Regions from separate parts of the Enterobacter sp. B79-1 genome, predicted to be linked through region 2. Evidence: predicted binding sites of a transcription regulator. Region 2 holds the regulator's gene; the other holds the start of a gene.

Region 1 (3,805 bases), on a different contig from region 2:
GCTGCGCGATAAGCGCGATCCCTGTTTTGAGGAGAACTGCAGGGCGCTGGCCGCCATCTTTTTCCTGGCGAGATTGCCCGTCGCCCGCCACGATTGTGATATCAGCGAGCTGACGACCGAGGAGAAACGGGCGCTGATTACCGCCATGAACCATTTTCGTGCTGTTGTGAGTTTATTTCCTGAACGGCTGACCATGCCGATGTAACCCAACCCAAAAACGAATGGCGTAAACCCGCCGGGCACCCTATTGCCTGAAATTAAGGAGAACGCGTGATGCGAAACAGTGAAAACCACCCTTATCCGATCGGAAATGAAGAACTGAAACGCCTGCTGAAGGAGGCAAAAACAGAGGAGCGATGCGCGCGAGCCCGCGCGGTCTCCCTGCGCCTGGAGGCGCTGGCAAGCCATATCTTTAAAACCGGCATGAGCGGAGAAGACGTTGCCGAACTGCTGTGCCTCGAAGCGGCCCGCTACGAGCGTGAATCACAGGAGCTGCACTGATGGCCGATTTTATCGATCTTGCGCAGGCGCGCGAGCAGGAAGACAGAGAGCGGCACATTAATCACGCCCGCAGACGGCCCGCATCACCTTCGCGTTTCCTCTGCGAGGACTGCGAGGCCCCGATACCCGAAGCGCGCCGCATGGCGGTGCCCGGCGTGGCGCTGTGCTTCACCTGCCAGGAGATCGAGGAGATGAAAAATAAACACGTTCGGGGAGGATGAGTTGGCTACGTCATTTGAGTATCCATGGAACGCTCCTCGGTCGGCCGTTGTCAGCCCCTACCTTACCCATGCCCAACTGCAGCGCCGCGATCGCCTTTTCGCGGCGCTGCAGCAGGCAAGAATTGCCCTCTCACAGCAACCTGACTGCGTGCGCGTTGACGTCTGGCGCACGGTCGACGCTCTCGAACAGCGTCGGGGCAGCCCGCAGGCCAATGCCTTTTTGATCCGCTTCTGCAACAGGATACTGCCCCGCCTGCGGCAGGTTTCTGAACGCTATGCCTGCGCGGGCCTGCACGATGCGGTCTCCCGGGCTGTATTTGAAGGCCATTTCGACACCCGACTTCTGCAATACCTTGCCTCGCGGATGGTCGAGCTGGTTGCCCGCTATAACCGACTTCCCGATATGTCCCGTGCGGATATCGACCTGCTGGCCGCCGATATCGCCAGCTTTATTCGCGGCGAGCTGGCGAATATTAACGATGCTGACATGGGTGAATACCAGACGCTGTACGTCTGGTATCAGCGCGCCGGACTGATCGCACGGCAGTTTAACGTATCGCCCCCGCACTGGGAGCGGGTGACGACGACGTTTTTCAACAAAGATGATGTTGCCGCGGCGGTGATCCGCCTGTTTTCCGAGGCGTGGTGGCGCGGGCGATTGCGTCGGATCGCGGCCGCCTGGCGCGAGCATGTGCAGATTGCCCTCGGCAACGTCAGCAAAAAGAGAACGGCGTATGCGAGCAAGCGCTGCGTGACGGAATGGCGCGAGCAGAAGCGCCGCACCCGCGAATTTCTCAAGGGCATGGAGCTGGAAGATGAAGAGGGCAATCGCATTAGCCTGATTGATAAATACGACAGCTCGGTAGCCAATCCGGCGATACGTCGCTGTGAACTGATGACCCGCATTCGCGGCTTCGAAAACATCTGCCAGGCGCTGGGCTATGTGGGCGAGTTCTATACGTTAACCGCGCCCGCGCGGTATCACGCGACCGTGAGCGCGGGCTACCCCAACGCGAAGTGGGACGGGGCGAGCCCGGCGGATACGCAGCGCTACTTCACGCGGCTGTGGGCGCGCATTCGCGCAAAGCTGCACCGGGAGGGGCGGCGCATTTTTGGTATCCGCGTTGCGGAACCCCATCACGACGGTACGCCCCACTGGCACATGCTGATGTTTATGCTGCCGGAAGATGTCGAATGTGTACGCCAGATTATAGGGGACTACGCGCGGGAGGAGGATGCCGCTGAGTTGCAGAGCGAAAGCGCCAGACGGGCGCGCTTTCACGCGGAGGCGATCGATCCGCAAAAAGGCAGCGCTACCGGCTATATCGCCAAATACATCTCAAAGAACATCGACGGCTATGCGCTGGATGGCGAAACCGATAATGAAAGCGGCGGGCTGCTAAAGGAGACGGCGTGCGCCGTGTCGGCCTGGGCAGGGCGCTGGCATATTCGCCAGTTTCAGTTTATCGGCGGCGCGCCGGTAACCGTCTACCGCGAGCTTCGCCGACTGTCGGACACCGAGGCCGCGTGCGGTCTGAGCGTCGAGTTTGCCGCCGTCCATGACGCGGCGGACGCCGGGGACTGGGCGGGTTACGTCACCGCACAGGGCGGGCCGTTTGTGCGTCGCGATGATTTGCAGGTGCGCACGCTGTATGAACCGCGCGCCGAATGTAACCAGTACGGCGAGGAGACCGTTCGCATCCGCGGCGTGTACGATTCCGCCGTCGGTGCGGGCAGCCCGGTGTTGACCCGGCTCACGCAGTGGAAAATTGTGCCGAAGCGGGCCGCTGAGCTGAAGGATGCACCTGCGCCTCCTCGGAGTTCTGTCATTAACTGTACGGTGAGCGATCCCTCTCAACCCCTTAACCGGCGTGCGAGACGGGCATTAACCGAACGCATCAAACGCATCCGGCCCGGCGCAGCGGCACCCTTTGTCTATGAGCGGGATCCGCAAAACGGGGTCCCGGAGAGGGTGATTGACGAGATAAGGCTTGCCACCGGCATAGCCATCTCCCGGGGAGAGGCCCTGCATCTGATGGCGGGCGGCGTGAGCCGCTTTAACGACAAATGGTGCAGAGGCGCCGCTGACGGATCGCTCTTTCCGGCGGCGCGTTCTTATCAGGAAAAGGCGCGAAAAATCCTTGAACGTATTGGGCATTTAACGGAACTGCTCACCCAGCGGGTGCGCTAATCTCCATCGATATCATGTACATACCGTGAAGGGTTTTGATTTTTCGCTTCACTCTTTTTATGAATACGTGATACTGTATGTTTATACAGTATCTCGTGGTGGAGGTTGTGTGGACAGAGAGTTGAACGAGCAGGTCATGATTGAACGAGTCGAGATGATTGCGCGACTGACGACAGAAGGAACCTGTCAGGAAAGAGATCGTGAAATTGCCCTGAATTTAATTGCTGAGATTGCGAGAGGGAATTTAATCAAAAACAATGCGTTTACCGTTGTTTTCTCGGCATCGCCTGTTCCAGAACGAATCAAAAAAGAAAGCAATGTGCGGGTTAATATCACGCTGGATAAAGATCAGCACGTTGGCCCGTCCATCGTGGCGGCATTCCAGTGCGAACTCACCCGCAGGATTAGGCCCCTGTTCCCGTCAACGCGGGTGACGGTGAAAGAAGGCTCCATGACCGGCGTTGAGCTGCTCGGCGTTGACGGCGAGGCCGAACGCGAAGCGCTGGACACCATTCTCCGCGAAGTCTGGGAAGACGAGAGCTGGCGCTAGCCTCAGCCTCTTTTACCGGCACGACGCGCGTCATTCAGATTTTGTGCTCGCCAGGCGGCCGCTCGCGGCTCGTGGACGGCCTGTTGTGTCCGCGATTGTCCATCCGCCAGCGCTAGCGGAAAGGGCGCTGGCTCTGGAAACTCTACCGTACCTGGTAATCCGGATGTTGGAGCGTCTGATGAAGATCTATGCAATGCAGGGCGATACGCTTGATGCCATCTGTGCCCGTTATTACGGGCGCACGGCGGGCGTCGTCGAAACCGTTCTGAAAGCCAATCCTGGCCTCGCTGAGTACGGCGTTGTTCTGCCTCATGGCTGCGAAATAGACATGCCTGAGGTGGA
Region 2 (18,742 bases):
GCAGGTCGTGGAGAGCGTCACGATGCCGATCGCGGTGATGGTCGCAACCTTCACCGAGTTCCACAGCCACAGCAGCACCGGGAACGGTGGCGGAGTGACGCGGCCATCCGCGTGTTCAACGCTGAAGCCCAGTGCGAGCTTCCAGTGCTCCCAGGAGATTTCATCCGGGATCAGGCTCCCGGTCGCGAAGTTACCCGAACGCAGGGAGATGGCGATAACCATCAGCAGCGGGAACATGATCGCCGCGATGAAAATCAGCAAGCCTAAGTGCGTCGCGAGGAGGCGCAGCTTCTGTGATTTGGGTTGGACCATAGACATAATCAGTGCCCTCCTTAGTCGAATTTCATACGTGTGGCTTTCAGGTTCACAATCGCCAGTGCGCCTACCAGCAGGAAGATCAGGGTGGCAATCGCTGCCGCCAGGCCGAAGTCCTGACCGCCGCCGCCTTCGAAGGCGATGCGGTAGGTGTAGCTCACGAGCAGGTCGGTATAGCCTGCTGGCGTAGTCGTACCGAGACGGTCTGGACCACCGTTAGTCAACAGCTGAATCAGTACGAAGTTGTTAAAGTTAAAGGCGAAGCTGGCAATCATCAGCGGCGTCAGCGGCTTGATGAGCAGCGGCAGCGTAATTTTGAAGAAGTTCTGGAACGGGCCCGCGCCGTCCATCGCCGAGGCTTCGTACAGGTCGTCCGGGATGGCCTTCAGCAGCCCCATGCACAGAATCATCATGTACGGATAACCCAGCCAGGTATTCACGATGATAATCATCGAGCGGGCGGTGCTCGGGTCGCTGAACCAGGCCGGTTTGATGCCGAACAGGGCGCTCAGCATCATGTTGATTTCACCGAAGCTCTGGTTGAACAGCCCTTTGAAAATCAGAATTGAGATAAACGACGGTACGGCGTACGGCAGAATCAACAGCACGCGGTAAATCGCTTTGCCCTTCAGGGATTCCCACTGGACGAGGCAGGCCAGTATCATGCCGACGGCGACGGTCAGGATCACGGTCAGGACCGAGAAAACGACCGTCCAGACGAAGATGGCGAAGAACGGTTTCTGGATGCCTTCGTCGGTAAACACGCGGGTAAAGTTGTCCCAGCCGATGGTGACGGTATAGCCCGGGCTGAGCTTGTCATCACCCCATTTGCCGTCGGCAGTAATGGACTGATAGAAACCAATGTCGTTATTCGGACGATATTTCACGCCGCTCTGGTTGTTGGTCAGGGTGCCGTCATCCGCAAGTGTATACAGCGGCTGCGTGCCGGAGAACTGGCGCAGCGAGCTCATGGTCACTTTGCTTTCGTCTGGCAGCACGGCGATGATCTGGGTCAGCGCCTGACGGTTTTGCGTAATCACGCGCAGATTGGCACGTTCACCTTCCGGCAGGGCCGCAGCCTCTTTTAAGGCCAGCTTTTGCTCGCCACCAAATTTGAACGCGTCGGAAATATAGTTTTTGCCGCTCTCTCCGTCAGTGAGTGCTAACTTCCACTCGTCACCCGCAGGATACAGGCCGAAGTTGAAGGTTTTACCCGCCTGATAAGAGCGATCCAGAAGCACCTGCGTTGCGCGTTCTTGCGCGAGCTGGTTAGTGCTGCTGTAGTTGGTGAACGCAATGGCGATGGTACAGATCAGCGGGAAGAGAACAAACAGCCCCATTCCGGCCACGCCAGGGTAGACATAGCGCCAGGCGTAGGCTTTACGGTTGGCGAAAATATACAGGCCAGCAGAGCTTAAAATCAGCGTCATGATGGCAAACAGATATTCCCCTTGTACGTACATTAAAACAACAAGGTAACCCACCAGCAGGCACAGCAGACCTATCACTGACCACTTCAGCGCGTCGCTTTGCCACCAGTGTTTCTTTTTAATGACATCCATGGGGTTCTTCCTCTACAACGGTGGAAACTTATCGTCAGGTGGCGCTGCGCTTACCTGACCTACGGATCGTGCCGTAGTCGTAGGGCGGGTAAGCGCACGCGCCACCCGCCGTTTTTCAGACTTACTTAGTAATACGGCCCTGTGCATCTTTCAGCGCGGCATCAACGGTCTGGCGACCGCTTGCAGCGTTGATCACCGCAGTACGGGTGGCGTACCAGAACGCGGCCATCTGTGGGATGTTCGGCATGATTTCGCCTTTCTGGGCGTTATCCATGGTGGCCGCGATGCGTGGATCTTTCGCAAGCTGATCCTGGAAGGATTTCAGCGCAACGGCACCCAGCGGTTTGTCCTTGTTCACTTCATCCAGACCCTGATCGGTCAGCAGGTAGTTTTCCAGGAACTCTTTCGCCAGCTCTTTGTTCGGGCTAGCGGCGTTGATGCCTGCGCTCAGCACGCCCACGAACGGTTTAGACGGCTTGCCGTTGAAGGTTGGCAGCAGCGTCACGCCGTAGTTGATTTTGCTCTTGTCAATGTTGGTCCAGGCCCACGGACCGTTGATGGTCATCGCGGTTTCGCCTTTGTTGAACGCCGCTTCCGCGATGGAGTAGTCAGTATCTGCGTTCATGTGTTTGTTCTTGATGAGGTCAACCAGGAAGGTCAGACCCGCTTTCGCGCCCGCGTTGTCCACGCCCACGTCTTTCACGTCATATTTGCCGTTTTCAAACTTGAACGCGTAACCGCCGTCGGCAGCAATAAGCGGCCAGGTGAAGTACGGCTCTTGCAGGTTGAACATCAGGGCGGATTTACCTTTCGCCTTCAGCTCTTTATCCAGGGCAGGGATCTCTTCCCAGGTCTTCGGCGGGTTTGGTACCAGGTCTTTGTTGTAAATCAGAGACAGCGCTTCAACCGCGATTGGGTAAGCGATCAGCTTGCCGTTATAGCGAACGGCGTCCCAGGTGAACGGGAACAGCTTGTCCTGGAAGGCTTTATCTGGGGTCACTTCAGCCAGCAGACCAGACTGTGCGTAACCACCGAAACGGTCATGCGCCCAGAAGATGATGTCCGGGCCATCGCCGGTCGCCGCAACCTGCGGGAATTTCTCTTCCAGTTTGTCCGGATGTTCGATAGTGACTTTGATGCCCGTATCTTTTTCGAATTTCTTACCCACTTCGGCCAGGCCGTTATAGCCTTTATCGCCGTTAATCCAGATAACCAGCTTACCTTCTTCAATTTTGGCGAGAGCCGGTGCGGAAATCATCATTGCTGCCAGGGCGGACAATGCGAAAACGCGTGCGCCAGTCTTGATCTTCATATCTGCCATCCTTTTTTGGTGATGTGCTCGTGGATACACTGAGGTGGTTCAACGTGACTCAGTCTCCTTATTTGACATCCTCTTTCCATCCTCCCAGCCCCTACGCCCCACCCCCCGTTTGTGTGATCCCGGTTGCATAAATTTAAGTTATGAGTGCTGGCGCACATAAAAACCCACCGAATTTTGCAGGTGGCTTCACGAATTTTGCCTCAGCCCCCCAGCCGCGGTCGCAGAGCCTGCTCTCTCATCCTCCCGCCTCCTCCCCCATAAAAAAGCCGGGGGGTGGAGGATTCACGAAAGTAATGGATACCCCATAGTGAACTTATCTTGAATGTTTCTGTCGGTGACAGGTTGTAACGAAGGGAGAAGGGCATGGCGAGCGTACAGCTGCGTAATGTAACGAAAGCCTGGGGCGACGTAGTGGTGTCGAAAGACATCAATCTGGACATCAACGAAGGTGAGTTCGTGGTGTTTGTTGGCCCATCAGGCTGTGGTAAATCTACTCTGCTGCGTATGATTGCCGGTCTTGAAACCATCACCAGCGGCGATCTGCTGATCGGTGATACCCGAATGAACGACATCCCACCTGCTGAACGTGGCGTCGGTATGGTGTTCCAGTCTTATGCACTCTATCCCCATCTTTCCGTTGCGGAAAACATGTCCTTTGGCCTGAAGCTGGCTGGCGCGAAAAAAGAGGTCATTAACCAGCGCGTGACGCAGGTAGCGGAAGTGCTGCAGCTGGCTCACCTGCTGGAGCGTAAGCCAAAAGCGCTTTCCGGCGGTCAGCGTCAGCGTGTGGCAATCGGCCGTACGCTGGTGGCAGAGCCGCGCGTGTTCCTGCTCGATGAACCTCTCTCAAACCTGGATGCCGCCCTGCGCGTCCAGATGCGTATCGAAATCTCCCGTCTGCACAAGCGTCTTGGCCGCACGATGATTTACGTCACCCACGATCAGGTCGAAGCGATGACCCTGGCGGACAAAATCGTGGTGCTGGATGCTGGCCGCGTGGCGCAGGTGGGTAAACCGCTGGAGCTGTACCACTACCCGGCAGACCGCTTTGTTGCGGGCTTCATTGGCTCGCCAAAGATGAATTTCCTGCCCGTCAAAGTGACCGCGACAGCCATTGAACAGGTACAGGTGGAGCTGCCAAACCGTCAGCAGGTCTGGCTGCCGGTCGACAGCGCCAACGTACAGGTCGGGGCAAACATGTCCCTGGGTATCCGCCCTGAGCATTTACTGCCGAGCCACATCGCCGATGTGACGCTGGAAGGTGACGTTCAGGTCGTCGAACAGCTTGGTCACGAAACACAGATTCATATCCAGATCCCCGCCATCCGTCAGAACCTGGTCTACCGCCAGAATGACGTGGTGTTGGTAGAAGAGGGTGCCAAATTCGCTATCGGCTTGCCGCCAGAGCGTTGTCATCTGTTCCGTGAGGATGGCACTGCATGTCGTCGGTTGCATAAAGAGCCAGGCGTTTAAGCATTCCCAAAAGAAGACACGAAACCGACAGGTGAAGTGTTCAAAGAAAAGCAATGATCTCAGGAGATAGAATGATGATTACTCTGCGCAAACTTCCTCTGGCAGTTGCCGTCGCAGCGGGCGTAATGTCTGCTCAGGCACTGGCTGTGGATTTCCATGGTTATGCTCGTTCCGGTATCGGCTGGACGGGTAGTGGCGGTGAACAACAATGTTTCCAGGCAACAGGTGCACAAAGTAAATACCGTCTCGGTAACGAATGTGAAACCTACGCCGAACTGAAACTGGGCCAGGAAGTGTGGAAAGAAGGCGATAAGAGCTTCTATTTCGACACTAACGTAGCGTATTCCGTTGCACAGCAGAACGACTGGGAAGGTACCGATCCGGCGTTCCGCGAAGCTAACGTGCAGGGTAAAAACCTGATTGAATGGCTGCCAGGCTCCACCATCTGGGCCGGTAAGCGTTTCTATCAGCGTCATGACGTTCACATGATCGACTTCTACTACTGGGATATATCTGGTCCTGGTGCGGGTCTGGAAAACATCGATGTCGGTTTTGGTAAGCTCTCTCTGGCAGCAACCCGTTCTTCCGAAGCGGGTGGTTCATCCTCTTTCGCCAGCAACAGTATTTATGATTACACCACTCGTACAGCGAACGATGTCTTTGACGTGCGCTTAGCACAGATGGAAATCAACCCAGGCGGCACTCTGGAACTGGGTGTTGATTATGGTCGTGCTAACCCGCGTGATGATTATCGTCTGGTTGATGGTGCTTCAAAAGATGGTTGGATGTTCACCGCTGAACACACCCAGAGCATGCTGAAGGGCTATAACAAGTTTGTGGTTCAGTATGCTACTGACTCAATGACGTCTCAGGGTAAAGGCTTGTCTCAAGGTTCTGGTGTAGGCATCGATTCTAACTCGGGTTACGCCTACGACATTAACAACAACGGTAGCCTGCTGCGTATTCTCGACCACGGTGCAATATCTCTGGGCGATCGCTGGGACCTGATGTACGTCGGTATGTACCAGGACATCGACTGGGATAACAACAACGGGACCAAGTGGTGGACCGTAGGTGTACGTCCGATGTTCAAATGGACGCCTATCATGAGCACCTTGCTGGAAGTGGGTTACGACAACGTGAAATCGCAAAGCGCTGACGAAACCAACAACCAGTACAAAATCACCCTGGCGCAACAGTGGCAGGCAGGCGATAGCATCTGGTCTCGCCCGGCTATCCGTGTGTTCGCAACCTACGCCAAGTGGGATGAGAAGTGGGGTTATGATTACAGCGGTAACCCATCTAACAACGCTAACTACGGTAAAGCGTTCAAAGATGGTTTCAATGGAAGCTCCTTCGGTCGTGGCGACAACGACGAGTGGTCCTTCGGCGCCCAGATGGAAATCTGGTGGTAATCCCTTCTTAATCTGACGTAATGACCAAACTGAGGGGCGAAAGCCCCTCAATCCTTCAGGACGGCGCGCTATTGCCTGGCTACCGCTGAGCCTGTGCTTGATGAGGTGATAACAATGAAAATGAACAAAACTCTCCTTGCCCTTTGCTTATCCGCAGGGCTGCTGGCGAGCGCGCCTGCAGTTACGCTCGCGAATGTCAATTTCGTCCCCCAGAATACGACATCCGCTCCGTCCATCCCAACGGCGGCATTACAACAACTGACCTGGACTCCGGTGGATCAGTCCAAAACGCAGACGACCCAGCTTTCAACGGGTGGACAGCATCTGAATGTGGCGGGTATTACAGGCCCGGTTGCAGCTTATAGCGTTCCGGCTAACATTGGGGAACTGGCAATTACGCTAACCAGCGAAGTGAACAAACAAACGAGTGTATTTGCGCCGAATGTGCTGATTCTTGATCAGAATATGACGCCATCTGCATTTTTCCCGAGTGAATATTTCTCTTATCAGGAACCGGGTATAATGAGCGCTGACCGTCTGGAAGGGGTGATGCGCATTACACCTGCACTGGGTCAGCAAAAACTTTATGTACTGGTCTTCACCACTGAGCAAGATCTTCAGAAAACCACGACATTGCTTGATCCTGCCAAGGCCTATGCGAAAGGTACCGGCAATGCAATCCCTGATATTCCTGATCCTATTGCGCGTCATGTCACCGATGGAACATTAAAACTGAAAGTGAAAACGAATAGCGGTTCCAGCGTACTGGTTGGCCCACTGTTTGGTTCTTCCAGTAACGGCCCTGTGACGGTAGGAAACACCGCAGCACCAGTCTATGCCGCGCCTGCTGCTGCCGCGCCTGTGGCTGCATCGGCCCCTGCTCCAGCACCAACGAAGCCATCTGAGCCGGTACTGAACGACACCGAAGCGTACTTCAACAATGCCATTAAGCAGGCAGTGAAGCGCGGCGATGTCGACAAAGCGCTGAAGCTGCTTGATGAAGCCGAACGTTTAGGTTCAACCACTGCCCGTTCCACCTTTATCAGCAGTGTAAAAGGCAAGGGGTAACCGTCTCCCCGCAGTGCTGATTTGTTAGTAGTTTAGTGCGCCTGAGTGGGCGCACTTTTTTTGGTTCTCTTCGCGCTGTTGCGCCATTGTTGCGATAGTGATCGCTAAATAACGTTTGACCGCCCTCAATCCGCGTTTCTGCGATACAATGCCATTACGTTATGTATCGGAGAGTCTGGCATGTCACACCCCGCGCTAACGCAACTGCGTGCGCTGCGCTATTTCGACCAAATACCTGCGCTTGACCCGGAGCAACTGGACTGGTTGCTGCTGGAAGATTCCATGACGAAACGTTTTGAGCAACAGGGCAAAACGGTCACGGTGACGATGATTCAGGAAGGATTTGTCTCTGCCGATGACATCGCCAGCGAGTTGCCGCTGCTGCCAAAAGAAGATCGCTACTGGCTGCGTGAAATTTTACTCTGTGCTGACGGCGAGCCGTGGCTTGCCGGGCGAACAGTGGTGCCTGAGTCTACCCTTTCCGGGCCAGAACTTGCCCTGCAACGATTGGGGAAAACGCCGCTGGGGAGGTATCTTTTCACCTCGTCTGAACTTACCCGAGATTTTATTGAGATTGGTCGTGATGCCGACCTGTGGGGGCGTCGTTCCCGCCTGCGTCTGAGTGGTAAACCGTTAATACTGACAGAGCTTTTTTTACCGGCATCGCCGTTGTACTGAGAGGAAGACAAAATGGAGTGGAGCCTGACGCAAAACAAGCTGCTGGCCTATCACCGCTTAATGCGAACGGATAAACCGATTGGCGCATTGCTGCTGCTGTGGCCAACGTTATGGGCGCTGTGGGTGGCGACGCCGGGCGTGCCGCCGCTGTGGATCCTGGCGGTGTTTGTTGCCGGTGTCTGGCTGATGCGTGCTGCAGGCTGTGTAGTAAATGACTACGCAGACCGGAAATTTGACGGACATGTAAAGCGAACGGCTAATCGTCCGTTGCCCAGCGGCCAGGTGACGGAAAAAGAGGCGCGCACGCTGTTTGTGGTGCTGGTGCTGCTCTCCTTCCTGCTGGTGCTAACGCTTAACACCATGACGATCCTGCTGTCTGTCGCCGCGCTGGCGCTGGCCTGGGTCTACCCGTTTATGAAGCGCTACACCCATCTGCCGCAGGTGGTGCTGGGCGCGGCATTTGGCTGGTCGATTCCGATGGCGTTTGCCGCGGTTAGCGAATCTGTCCCGCTCAGCTGCTGGCTGATGTTCCTGGCGAATATTCTTTGGGCAGTGGCGTACGATACGCAGTACGCGATGGTCGACCGCGATGACGATCTCAAGATTGGCATCAAGTCGACGGCGATCCTGTTTGGCCGTCAGGACAAACTGATTATCGGCATTTTGCAGGTGGCGGTGCTGGCGCTGATGGTGGCGATTGGTCGCCTGAACGGGCTGAACTGGGAATTTTACTGGTCCGTGCTGGTGGCGGGACTGCTGTTCGCGTATCAGCAGAAGCTGATTGCGAAGCGCGAGCGTGAAGCCTGCTTCAAAGCATTTTTAAATAATAACTACGTCGGTCTGGTGCTGTTTTTAGGGCTGGCGATGAGTTACTTTGGCTAAAAAGAAGCCCGGTGGCGCTAGCGCTTACCGGGCCTACATGTCATGCAGGATCGTAGGCCGGGTAAGCGCTAGCGCCACCCGGCTTTTTTACATCACTCGTCCTGCGTCGCGCTCTCAATCGTCAAACGCACGTCCGAGGTAATCAGCTCGGCCAGCATCTGGTAAATCTTGAGCGTCTCTTCCGGTTCAGCATCGCCCGTATCGCTGATAAACCCTTCATCACGCAGCGTCAGCACCAGTGAGCTGAATACCGCTTTGTCGAAGAACTCCGGTGCGTTAATGCCGTGTAGAACAGACAGGCGCTGTGCCAGCGTCCGGCTCTCTTTTTCCAGCGTACCGCGGTTGATCGACGGGTTCGCGCTGAGCAGCCAGAAGGTGATGGCGTAGCGCTGCAGCGTTTCACGCGCACCGGCGGCCAGCAGCTGCAGGGTGCGGGAACGCGACGGGTTGATATGCAGCTCGTCATTAGTCAGGGTAATTAGCCCCTGACGGCGCATCTCTTCCGTCATTTTATCCAGCTCTACCGCCAGCTCATCTTTACTCCAGCGCAGGAACAGCTCCGCTTTCAGCATCGGGTAGATGGCTTCAAGATGGCGCAACAGTTCCTGACGCGAAATGCGGCGATGCTGGGTAATAATGGCCGCCATCAGCGACGGCAACATCAGCATATGCGTGATGTTGTTGCGGTAGTACGTCATCAGCACGGCCTGCTCGCGCGGCAGGATGATGATGTCACCGATGGTGTCTTTCTCGACTTCGAACTTGTTCATCTGCAGCGCGTGGTCGATAAGCTCGCTCGCGGTAGCAGAAGGCACAGTCGAATCAACCGAGTACGGCACGTTGCGCATAATGTTCAGGTAGCAATCAAGCTGCTCGGTCAACTGTTCACGGGTCAGTGAACGCTGGCGAGAGGCCAGAAGCGCGGTACAGCACAGGTTCATGGCGTTCGCCGCACCTGCGTTGTTGATGCGCACCATCAGCTCCGCAGCAATACCGTTCACCGTAGGCGTCAGCCACGCCGGACGTACCGCTTCGATAGGGTCGATAGACTCGCGCCACTCCGGAACATGGTTGTTCAGATACGTCATCAGCGGCATCGGTTCGCCAAAGTTCACGTAGCCCTGGCCAAGATTGCGCAGCTTGCTCAGGCCGCGCAGCATCTGCGGCAGGCTCTCTTTCTCTTTGGTCGCACCGCGCAGCTCTTTGGCGTAAGTGCCCACTTCCATGACGTGTTCATAGCCAATGTAGATTGGCACCAGCGTGATCGGACGCGTGCCGCCGCGCAGCATGGCCTGGATGGTCATCGACAGCGTGCCGGTTTTCGGATCGAGCAGACGACCGGTACGGGAACGACCGCCTTCCACGAAGTATTCGACGGAATAGCCGCGGCTGAACAGCTCGCCGAGATATTCACGGAATACGGTGGAATAGAGCTTATTACCCTTAAAGGTACGGCGAATAAAGAACGCACCCAGACGGCGGAAGATCGGGCCTGCTGGCCAGAAATTCAGGTTGATACCCGCCGCAATGTGCGGTGGCACCAGCCCCTGGTGATACAACACATAGGAGAGCAGCAGGTAGTCCATGTGGCTGCGGTGGCAGGGCACATAAACAATTTCATGACCGTCATGGGCCAGCTGGCGAACGCGCTCGGCGTTGTGGACGTTAATGCCCTGATAGAGACGGTTCCAGGTGAAACTCAGGATACGGTCAGAGAGACGAATCATCTCATAGGAGAAGTTCGCCGCGATCTCTTCCATCAGTGCAATGGCATTTTGCTGTGCTTTCTCGTGGGAAATCTTCTTGCTGCGCGCTTCGTCTTCAACTGCGCGGGCAATCGCTTTGGAGGCCAGCAGCTTGTTGAACAGATCCTGACGCGCCGGGAGACGAGGCCCAACGGCAGCCAGACGCTGGCGTGCGAAGTGCATACGCGCCACGCGCGCCAGTTTTTGTGCGATGATCTTGTCGGTGCCGTGCTCGTCTGCCATACGGCGCAGCGAAACGGAAGGGGAGAAGCGTACAAAGCTGTCGCGTCCCAGCCAGGAGACCGCGAAGAACTTCTGGATGCCGTTGAGCATACGCAGCGGCGGATTCTCTTCACCTTTTTCGCGGCCCGGACGGCGACCAAACATCACTGAGACCGGCACCATCTGCACATCCAGATCGGGATTGCTGCGGTGTAGGTCGAGATAGTCATGGAACAGCTTGATGGACTCTTCTTTCGGCGTGTAATAGGTAAACACGCGCGGCCCGCCGTGAATAAACACGTAGCGCGGCAGCAGAGTGCCATCAACTTCAAGCGGTTCAAGTGGGTCAGGTAAATCATGCGCCAGACATTGGGCGCGAAGCGTCAGCAGGTCTGCCTTCGAGTTATAAGGCAAAACGTACATAATAGGGCGCGACGTATCGAGCCCTAATTCCAGCGCAGGTTCTGCTGGGATAGACTTACTTTTTACCAGGACGCTTAATGGTAAATTAAGTAATTTGTAGTAAATTCGTGGCCAGCCGGACATAAACGATGTAAAGCCTCTGGTTAATAATGCAATTGCGGCGCAAGGATAACAGAAAGCGCGCAAAATTTCTGTTGTTACCCGTCATACTTCAGGCTACAGCGAAACGCGCTGCTGCCAGAGTTACTGACGCTATTTACAATAAAAGGTTCTATTAATGGCCAATAATACCACTGGGTTAACTCGAATCATCAAAGCTGCCGGCTATTCATGGAAAGGTTTCCGTGCCGCATGGGTCAATGAAGCCGCGTTTCGCCAGGAGGGCGTTGCCGCTATCGTCGCGGTTATCATCGCCTGTTTCCTTGATGTTGATGCTATTACCCGCGTGCTTCTCATCGGCTCTGTTCTTTTGGTGATGATAGTGGAAATTCTCAATAGCGCTATTGAGGCGGTTGTGGACCGTATCGGTTCAGATTTCCACGAACTTTCTGGCCGTGCGAAAGACATGGGGTCTGCCGCTGTGCTGTTGGCGATTATCACGGCAGCGATTACCTGGGTCACGTTGCTTTGGTCACATTTCCGATGAGCCTCGAGGAATAATTAAGTCCCTGGTTTTTTGTGCAGTTTTTGGTTCCAAAATCGCCTTTGACTGTATATACTCACAGCATAACTGTATATACACCCAGGGGGCGGAATGAAAGCGTTAACGACCAGGCAGCAAGAGGTGTTTGATCTCATCCGGGATCATATCGGCCAGACGGGTATGCCACCCACGCGTGCGGAAATCGCTCAGCGTCTGGGCTTCCGTTCTCCAAATGCGGCCGAGGAACACCTGAAAGCGCTGGCGCGCAAAGGTGTGATTGAAATTGTGTCTGGCGCGTCTCGCGGCATTCGTCTGCTGGTGGAAGAAGAGACAGGTATTCCGCTGATTGGTCGCGTCGCCGCAGGTGAACCTCTGTTGGCCCAGCAGCATATTGAAGGTCACTATCAGGTCGATCCTGGTATGTTCAAACCGAGTGCAGATTTCCTGCTGCGCGTCAGCGGGATGTCCATGAAAGATATCGGCATTCTTGACGGCGATCTGCTGGCCGTTCACAAAACGCAGGATGTACGTAACGGTCAGGTTGTGGTCGCGCGTATTGATGATGAAGTGACCGTCAAACGACTGAAAAAACAGGGCAACACCGTACAGCTGCTGCCCGAAAATAACGAATTCTCCCCGATTGTGGTGGATCTGCGCGAACAGAACTTCTCCATTGAAGGTCTGGCCGTTGGTGTTATCCGCAACGGTGAATGGCTGTAACGTCTTCCTGACAGGCTACGGGTCTCCGTAGCCTGGATCATTTTCCATTCCCGGTATTTTTCATGTCACTGCTGACAGCTTCTGATAAGGCATTGTGGCGTCTTGCACTGCCGATGATTTTTTCCAATATCACCGTTCCCCTGCTTGGCCTGGTGGACACCGCGGTGATTGGTCATCTGGATTCTCCCGTTTATCTGGGCGGCGTGGCGATTGGCGCAACGGCGACCAGTTTTCTCTTTATGCTCCTGCTCTTCTTACGCATGAGTACCACGGGCCTGACGGCACAAGCCTATGGCGCGAAAGAGCCGCTGCGACTGGCGCGGGCGCTGGTTCAGCCACTCATTCTGGCGCTTGGGGCAGGCGCGTTAATCGTGCTGTTTCGCACGCCGCTGATTGATTTGGCGCTGCACATTGTGGGCGGCAGCGAGGCGGTGCTGGAGCAGGCGCGTCGCTTTCTTGAAATCCGCTGGCTCAGCGCGCCCGCATCGCTGGCAAACCTGGTTCTGCTGGGCTGGCTGCTGGGCGTGCAGTACGCTCGTGCGCCGGTCATCCTGCTGGTGGTGGGAAACCTTTTGAACATCGTGCTCGACCTCTGGCTGGTGATGGGCCTGCACATGAACGTACGGGGCGCGGCACTGGCAACCGCAGTCGCAGAATACGGCACGTTTATCATCGGCCTGTGGATGGTCTGGCGCGTACTGGCCATGCGTGGAATCTCCCTCGTCATGCTGAAAACCGCGTGGCGCGGCAACATCCGCAAGCTGCTGGCGCTGAACCGGGACATCATGCTTCGCTCGCTCCTGCTGCAGCTCTGTTTTGGTGCGTTAACGGTTTTTGGTGCCCGTCTTGGGCCTGAGATCGTTGCGGTAAATGCGGTGCTGATGACATTGCTGACGTTTACCGCGTATGCGCTGGACGGCTTTGCATACGCCGTGGAGGCGCACTCCGGGCAGGCATACGGTGCGCGTGAAAGTGGCCAGCTCCGCGAGGTGTGGCGGGCGGCTTGCCGTCAATCAGGTCTGGTCGCGCTGGCGTTCGCACTGATTTATGCCTGTTTCGGCAGCGACATTATCGCGTTACTCACGTCGTTACCGGCTTTACGCGAACTGGCGGGCCACTATCTCATCTGGCAGGTGATCTTGCCGGTGGTGGGCGTCTGGTGTTATCTGCTGGACGGCATGTTTATTGGCGCAACGCGCGGCGCGGAGATGCGTAACAGCATGGCGGTCGCGGCTGCAGGTTTTGGCCTCACGCTGCTGACCTTACCGTATTTGGGCAACCATGGTTTATGGCTGGCACTGGCGGTTTTCCTGTCGCTGCGCGGATTGTCGCTGGCGTTCATCTGGCACCGCCACTGGCAAAACAATACCTGGCTCCCTTCCCGTCACGATATATCGTGACGGTTAAAGATTCCGAATATGAAATCAACCGCCGAATCCTTAACTACAATTATTATCACGTCCAGCAGAAAAGAACGTAACGGACGTTACGACCCAACGCTTAACTAAGAGGACACGATGATGAATAAAGACGAAATCGGCGGCAACTGGAAGCAGTTTAAAGGTAAAGCGAAAGAACAGTGGGGTAAGCTGACGGATGACGATATGACCGTCATTGAAGGTAAACGCGATCAGCTTGTCGGTAAAATTCAGGAACGTTACGGCTACGCGAAAGACCAGGCGGAAACCGAAGTCAAAGACTGGGAAACCCGTAATGACTACCGCTGGTAACACTGAATAACCCACAGGGCGGCTCTAAGCCGCCTTTTCTTTTGCCGTTAACGCGGCTTTTTCTTCACGAGAATGGAGTGATCGTGTTGGCATTCATCCTGATGGCGACAGGATTCCACCTCCACACACGCCGAGCACAGCCCGTGCGCTTCAATCACGTTATGACGCAGGGCGAAGCCCATTTTAGCCGCCAGCGTATGCATAATATCTTCCACGCCTTCCGCACACTCTTCCTTCACCGCGCCGCAGCGGTCGCAGATAAACATGGCTGAGGTATGGGTTGGCTGATCGAATAGATGGCATAGTACATAGCTGTTGGTGGATTCAACTTTGTGCACAAACCCTTGTTCCAGCAGGAAATCCAGCGCACGATAAACCGTAGGCGGTTTTGCCTGCGGCTCGCTTGCACGCAGCAGATCCAGCAGGTCGTATGCGCTGATGGCACCCTGTTGCAGGCTCATCAGGCGCAATACCTCGAGGCGCTGCGGAGTCAGGCGCACATTGCGTTGCGCACACAGCTTTTCGGCCTGCGCTAACAGCTCTTTTGTGGACTTATCCATTTAGCACCTCGGATGTATAGGATGGAAAACCCTCACTTTATCATGTTCTGGTAAAAACACCGAGATCCACCAGGCTGTGCTATACCTGACGCATCGCAATTCGGGGAATTAACCATGAAAAGACCTGACTGTATTAAGCACTGGCGAGATGTGGAAGGTGCTGACGATTCGACCTATCCCGACAGTAACGAACTTTTTTCCATCGGCGCGCCCCTTGCTCGCAGGCTGGGCTTAGGCCGCATCGGTATTCATCATGAGCGTTTGCCGCCAGGGCGTCGTACGTCTTATCCGCATGCGGAAAGCGACGAAGAAGAGTTTATTTATGTGCTTGAAGGGCATCCGGAAGCCTGGATAAACGGCTACCTGTGGAAGCTTGATCCAGGAGACAGCGTGGGGTTCCCCGCCGGGACGGGCGTTTGCCATACCTTTATTAACAATACCGACGAAGAGGTGCGGTTGCTGGTTGTCGGCGAGGCCAACAAAAAGCAAAACCGTATCTACTATCCGCTGAACCCGGTTTATGCCGCGACGCGTGAGGACCGCTGGGTAGATCATCCTCCTCAATTTTTTGGGCCGCACAACGGAAAACCCGAGCGGAAATAATTTTCCTCTTCTATAAATATTGAGGGCCGTCACAAATTACAACAGGCCGTAAGGGAATTTTACTTAGGGAAAGAAATAGCGGGTCTTTTACTTCTTATTCACAGCAATAGTTCGTTCCTGTTTGGGTGATAACAGACAGGGGTTATTTCATAACAGACTATAACGGGCATACTGTGAAAAAATATTTTAAATTTTCGGTGGTTAGCATTGCTGTCTCCTTTTTTATGGCAAATCAGGCGGGAGCAGCCAATACCTGGACAGAAGCGCGCAGCGATGCGATGGGGGGAACGGGCGTTGCGGCAGGGACCTACGGCAGCGGTACATTAATCAACCCGGCATTACTGGCCAAAGCGAAACCTGACGATGGTATCACGGTGATCCTGCCATCCATCGGCGCGCAGATTTCAGACAAAGATAACCTGCGGGATAAAATCGATGACATCAGCGACGATGTAAGCCGCTATCGCAGCACGCTGGACAACATCAACCTCATCGATCTCTTAAATCCGCTTAGCCCTGCCTCTCAGCAGGTCTCTTCCGCTGCGGGCGATCTTGCCGATCAGCTGGATTCCCTGAAAGGGAAAACCGCCAGCGGTAAAGCGGGTGGGGGGATCGCCGTCAGTATTCCTAATGACGTGCTCTCCGTTGCCTTTGTGGCCAAAGCGAATGCGCGTGCACGTGTGAGCTCTTACATCGATCAGGGCGATATCGACATATTGCGCGGTGTTGAGGCTGTTCCCGCGACCGCGCTCACGGTTAACCCCAATAATCTAAAATCAAAAGGCTTTGGCCGCGCGGCAATCGTTTCGGACTATGGCGTGACGGTCGCGCGTCAGTTTGATATCAGCGGTGTGCCGGTTTCATTGGGTATCACGCCGAAGCTGCAAAAGACCTGGCTCTATAACTACACCGTCTCGATTTATAACTTCGACAGTGGTGATATCAACAGCAGCCGTTACCGTAATGATGATACTGGCTTTAACGTCGATGCTGGTCTTGCGGCGGACTTCGGGGAAAACTGGACGGTCGGCCTGACCGGACAAAACCTTTTCTCGCGTGATATCGACACCAAAGAGGTGGACGGGGTGCGTGATACCTATCAAATTAGCCCTGTTGTCACGGCGGGTGCGGCATGGCATACCGATCTTCTGACCCTGACGGCTGATGGCGATCTGACCGAAACCAAGGGCTTTAAAAGCGAAGATACCTCGCAATATGTTGGCGTCGGTGCCGAGGTGACGCCGCTCAGTTGGCTCGCCGTGCGTGCCGGTTATCGGGCAGATATGAAAGGTAACGACAGCAATGTCTTTACCGGCGGTGTTGGCTTTGCGCCATTTAACACCGTCCACGTTGACCTGATGGGCCTGTACGGCGAGGACGAAACCTGGGGCGCAGGAGCACAGTTAAGCATGACGTTTTAACGTGAACCGGAGGCGCTGCGCCTCCGGCTTTTCTTTGTGCTATAGTAGCGCCCCTTTTCCACCAGATGCTTAAAACTTCGCCATGTCGTCAGAACTACAGACTGCTTTCCCCGCACACCGTTTCTCCATTGCGCCGATGCTCGACTGGACGGACAGACACTGCCGTTACTTCCTGCGTCAGCTCTCCCGCCATACGCTGCTGTATACCGAAATGGTGACCACCGGGGCAATTATTCACGGCAAGGGCGACTATCTGGCCTATAGCGAAGAAGAGCATCCGGTTGCGCTGCAGCTGGGCGGCAGCGATCCGGCCGCGCTGGCGCAGTGTGCGAAGCTGGCCGAAGAGCGCGGCTATGACGAAATAAACCTGAACGTGGGTTGCCCGTCCGATCGCGTGCAGAACGGCATGTTTGGCGCGTGCCTGATGGGCAATGCGCAGCTGGTGGCGGACTGCATCAAAGCCATGCGTGACGTCGTCTCTATCCCGGTGACGGTCAAAACCCGTATCGGCATTGATGACCAGGACAGCTACGAATTTCTGTGCGATTTCATCAATACCGTTGCCGGAAAGGGCGAGTGCGAGATGTTCATCATCCACGCGCGTAAAGCCTGGCTTTCCGGCCTCAGCCCGAAAGAGAATCGCGAAATCCCGCCGCTGGACTACCCGCGCGTATACCAGCTGAAGCGCGATTTCCCGCACCTGACGATGTCGATTAACGGCGGCATTAAGTCTCTGGAAGAAGCGAAAACGCATCTGGCGCATATGGATGGCGTGATGGTCGGGCGTGAGGCGTATCAGAACCCCGGTATCCTGGCGACGGTCGATCGTGAGATCTTTGGTGTTAAAGATGCAGATACCGATCCGGTGGCGGTCGTGCGTGCCATGTATCCGTATATTGAGCGTGAGCTGAGCAACGGCACCTACCTTGGCCATATCACCCGCCATATGCTTGGCCTGTTCCAGGGGATTCCGGGCGCGCGCCAGTGGCGTCGTTACCTGAGCGAGAACGCGCACAAAGCCGGAGCCGATATTGAAGTGCTCGAGCATGCGCTGCGCCTGGTGGCAGATAAGCGATAAATTTCACTAAAAGATCGTCAAATTCACCACGCCCCGCCCAACGTTGCGGGGCGTTTTGCTTTCAGAACAATACGTTACGTTTGGCATGATTCTTGTAATGCTTTCTGCATCATTCGGGGCTCGTGGGAGAACACCATGCTGGAACTACTTTTTGTGATTGGCTTTTTTGTGATGCTGATGGTCACGGGCATTTCGCTGCTCGGCATTCTCGCGGCGATCGTTGTGGCGACGGTGGTGATGTTTATCGGTGGGTTATTTGCGTTGACGCTCAAACTGTTACCGTGGTTGCTGCTGGCTGTCGCGGTGGTATGGGTGATACGGGCGATTAAATCGCCAAAAGTGCCCAGTTATCAGCGCAATAACCGCTTTCGTTACTAAGGTATTGAGGGGTTCGTCACATACTTGTAACTTTTCCGGCAGCATGCCTTAGAACAGAATAGGATTTACTTATCGAATCTGTCACTATGACTGCCGCTAAAGAATTCATCGAGCTGTACCCTACATACAGCCGAACTAAAAAAAGAAAGGGCTTCCCACGGGAAGCCCAATTTCTTTTTAGGGCCTAGGGGATCAGCAGGCTTGAGCCCTGCGTCGCCCGGCTTTCCAGCACCTCATGCGCGCGCTGCGCATCGGTCAGTGCGTATTTCTGCGCATCCGCCACGTCCACTTTGATCACACCGCTGGCGATCAGCGAGAACAGTTCGTTGCTGGCTTCCTCCAGTTCTTCCCGGTTGGTGATGTATCCTTGCAGGGAAGGGCGGGTCACATACAGAGAACCCTTCTGATTCAGAATGCCCAGGTTAACGCCGGTTACCGCGCCTGACGCATTCCCGAAGCTCACCATCAGACCACGGCGCTGCAGGCAGTCCAGCGAGGCTTCCCA

Evidence for each region. Region 2 encodes LexA, which represses DNA repair genes until DNA is damaged. Its sites were predicted from a motif close to TNCTGTATGTACATACAGNA; they were not measured.
Region 1: AC2T6E_RS13725 (DinI-like family protein) is a predicted target of LexA. The motif match lies at 2,985-3,004, and genes of this name have one in related genera.

Annotation. Positions count from the first base shown of each region.
Region 1 is NZ_JBYAZJ010000004.1:169,249-173,053, reverse strand. Features, by position in the region: gene AC2T6E_RS13745 (DUF5347 domain-containing protein) at 1-205, shown strand, start outside; gene AC2T6E_RS13740 (DUF2732 family protein) at 274-501, shown strand; gene AC2T6E_RS13735 (TraR/DksA family transcriptional regulator) at 501-722, shown strand; gene AC2T6E_RS13730 (replication endonuclease) at 724-2,913, shown strand; gene AC2T6E_RS13725 (DinI-like family protein) at 3,023-3,463, shown strand; gene AC2T6E_RS13720 (tail protein X) at 3,642-3,805, shown strand, end outside.
Region 2 is NZ_JBYAZJ010000011.1:59,363-78,104, reverse strand. Features, by position in the region: gene malG (maltose ABC transporter permease MalG) at 1-318, opposite strand, end outside; gene malF (maltose ABC transporter permease MalF) at 333-1,877, opposite strand; gene malE (maltose/maltodextrin ABC transporter substrate-binding protein MalE) at 1,999-3,189, opposite strand; gene malK (maltose/maltodextrin ABC transporter ATP-binding protein MalK) at 3,562-4,671, shown strand; gene AC2T6E_RS21695 (maltoporin) at 4,743-6,086, shown strand; gene malM (maltose operon protein MalM) at 6,201-7,154, shown strand; gene ubiC (chorismate lyase) at 7,335-7,832, shown strand; gene ubiA (4-hydroxybenzoate octaprenyltransferase) at 7,845-8,714, shown strand; gene plsB (glycerol-3-phosphate 1-O-acyltransferase PlsB) at 8,807-11,227, opposite strand; gene AC2T6E_RS21670 (diacylglycerol kinase) at 11,382-11,750, shown strand; gene lexA (transcriptional repressor LexA) at 11,859-12,467, shown strand; gene dinF (MATE family efflux transporter DinF) at 12,530-13,867, shown strand; partial or broken gene AC2T6E_RS21655 (hypothetical protein) at 13,864-13,938, shown strand; gene AC2T6E_RS21650 (CsbD family protein) at 13,988-14,197, shown strand; gene zur (zinc uptake transcriptional repressor Zur) at 14,245-14,757, opposite strand; gene AC2T6E_RS21640 (cupin domain-containing protein) at 14,872-15,360, shown strand; gene AC2T6E_RS21635 (conjugal transfer protein TraF) at 15,534-16,781, shown strand; gene dusA (tRNA dihydrouridine(20/20a) synthase DusA) at 16,864-17,859, shown strand; gene pspG (envelope stress response protein PspG) at 17,995-18,237, shown strand; gene AC2T6E_RS21620 (NADPH:quinone reductase) at 18,422-18,742, opposite strand, start outside.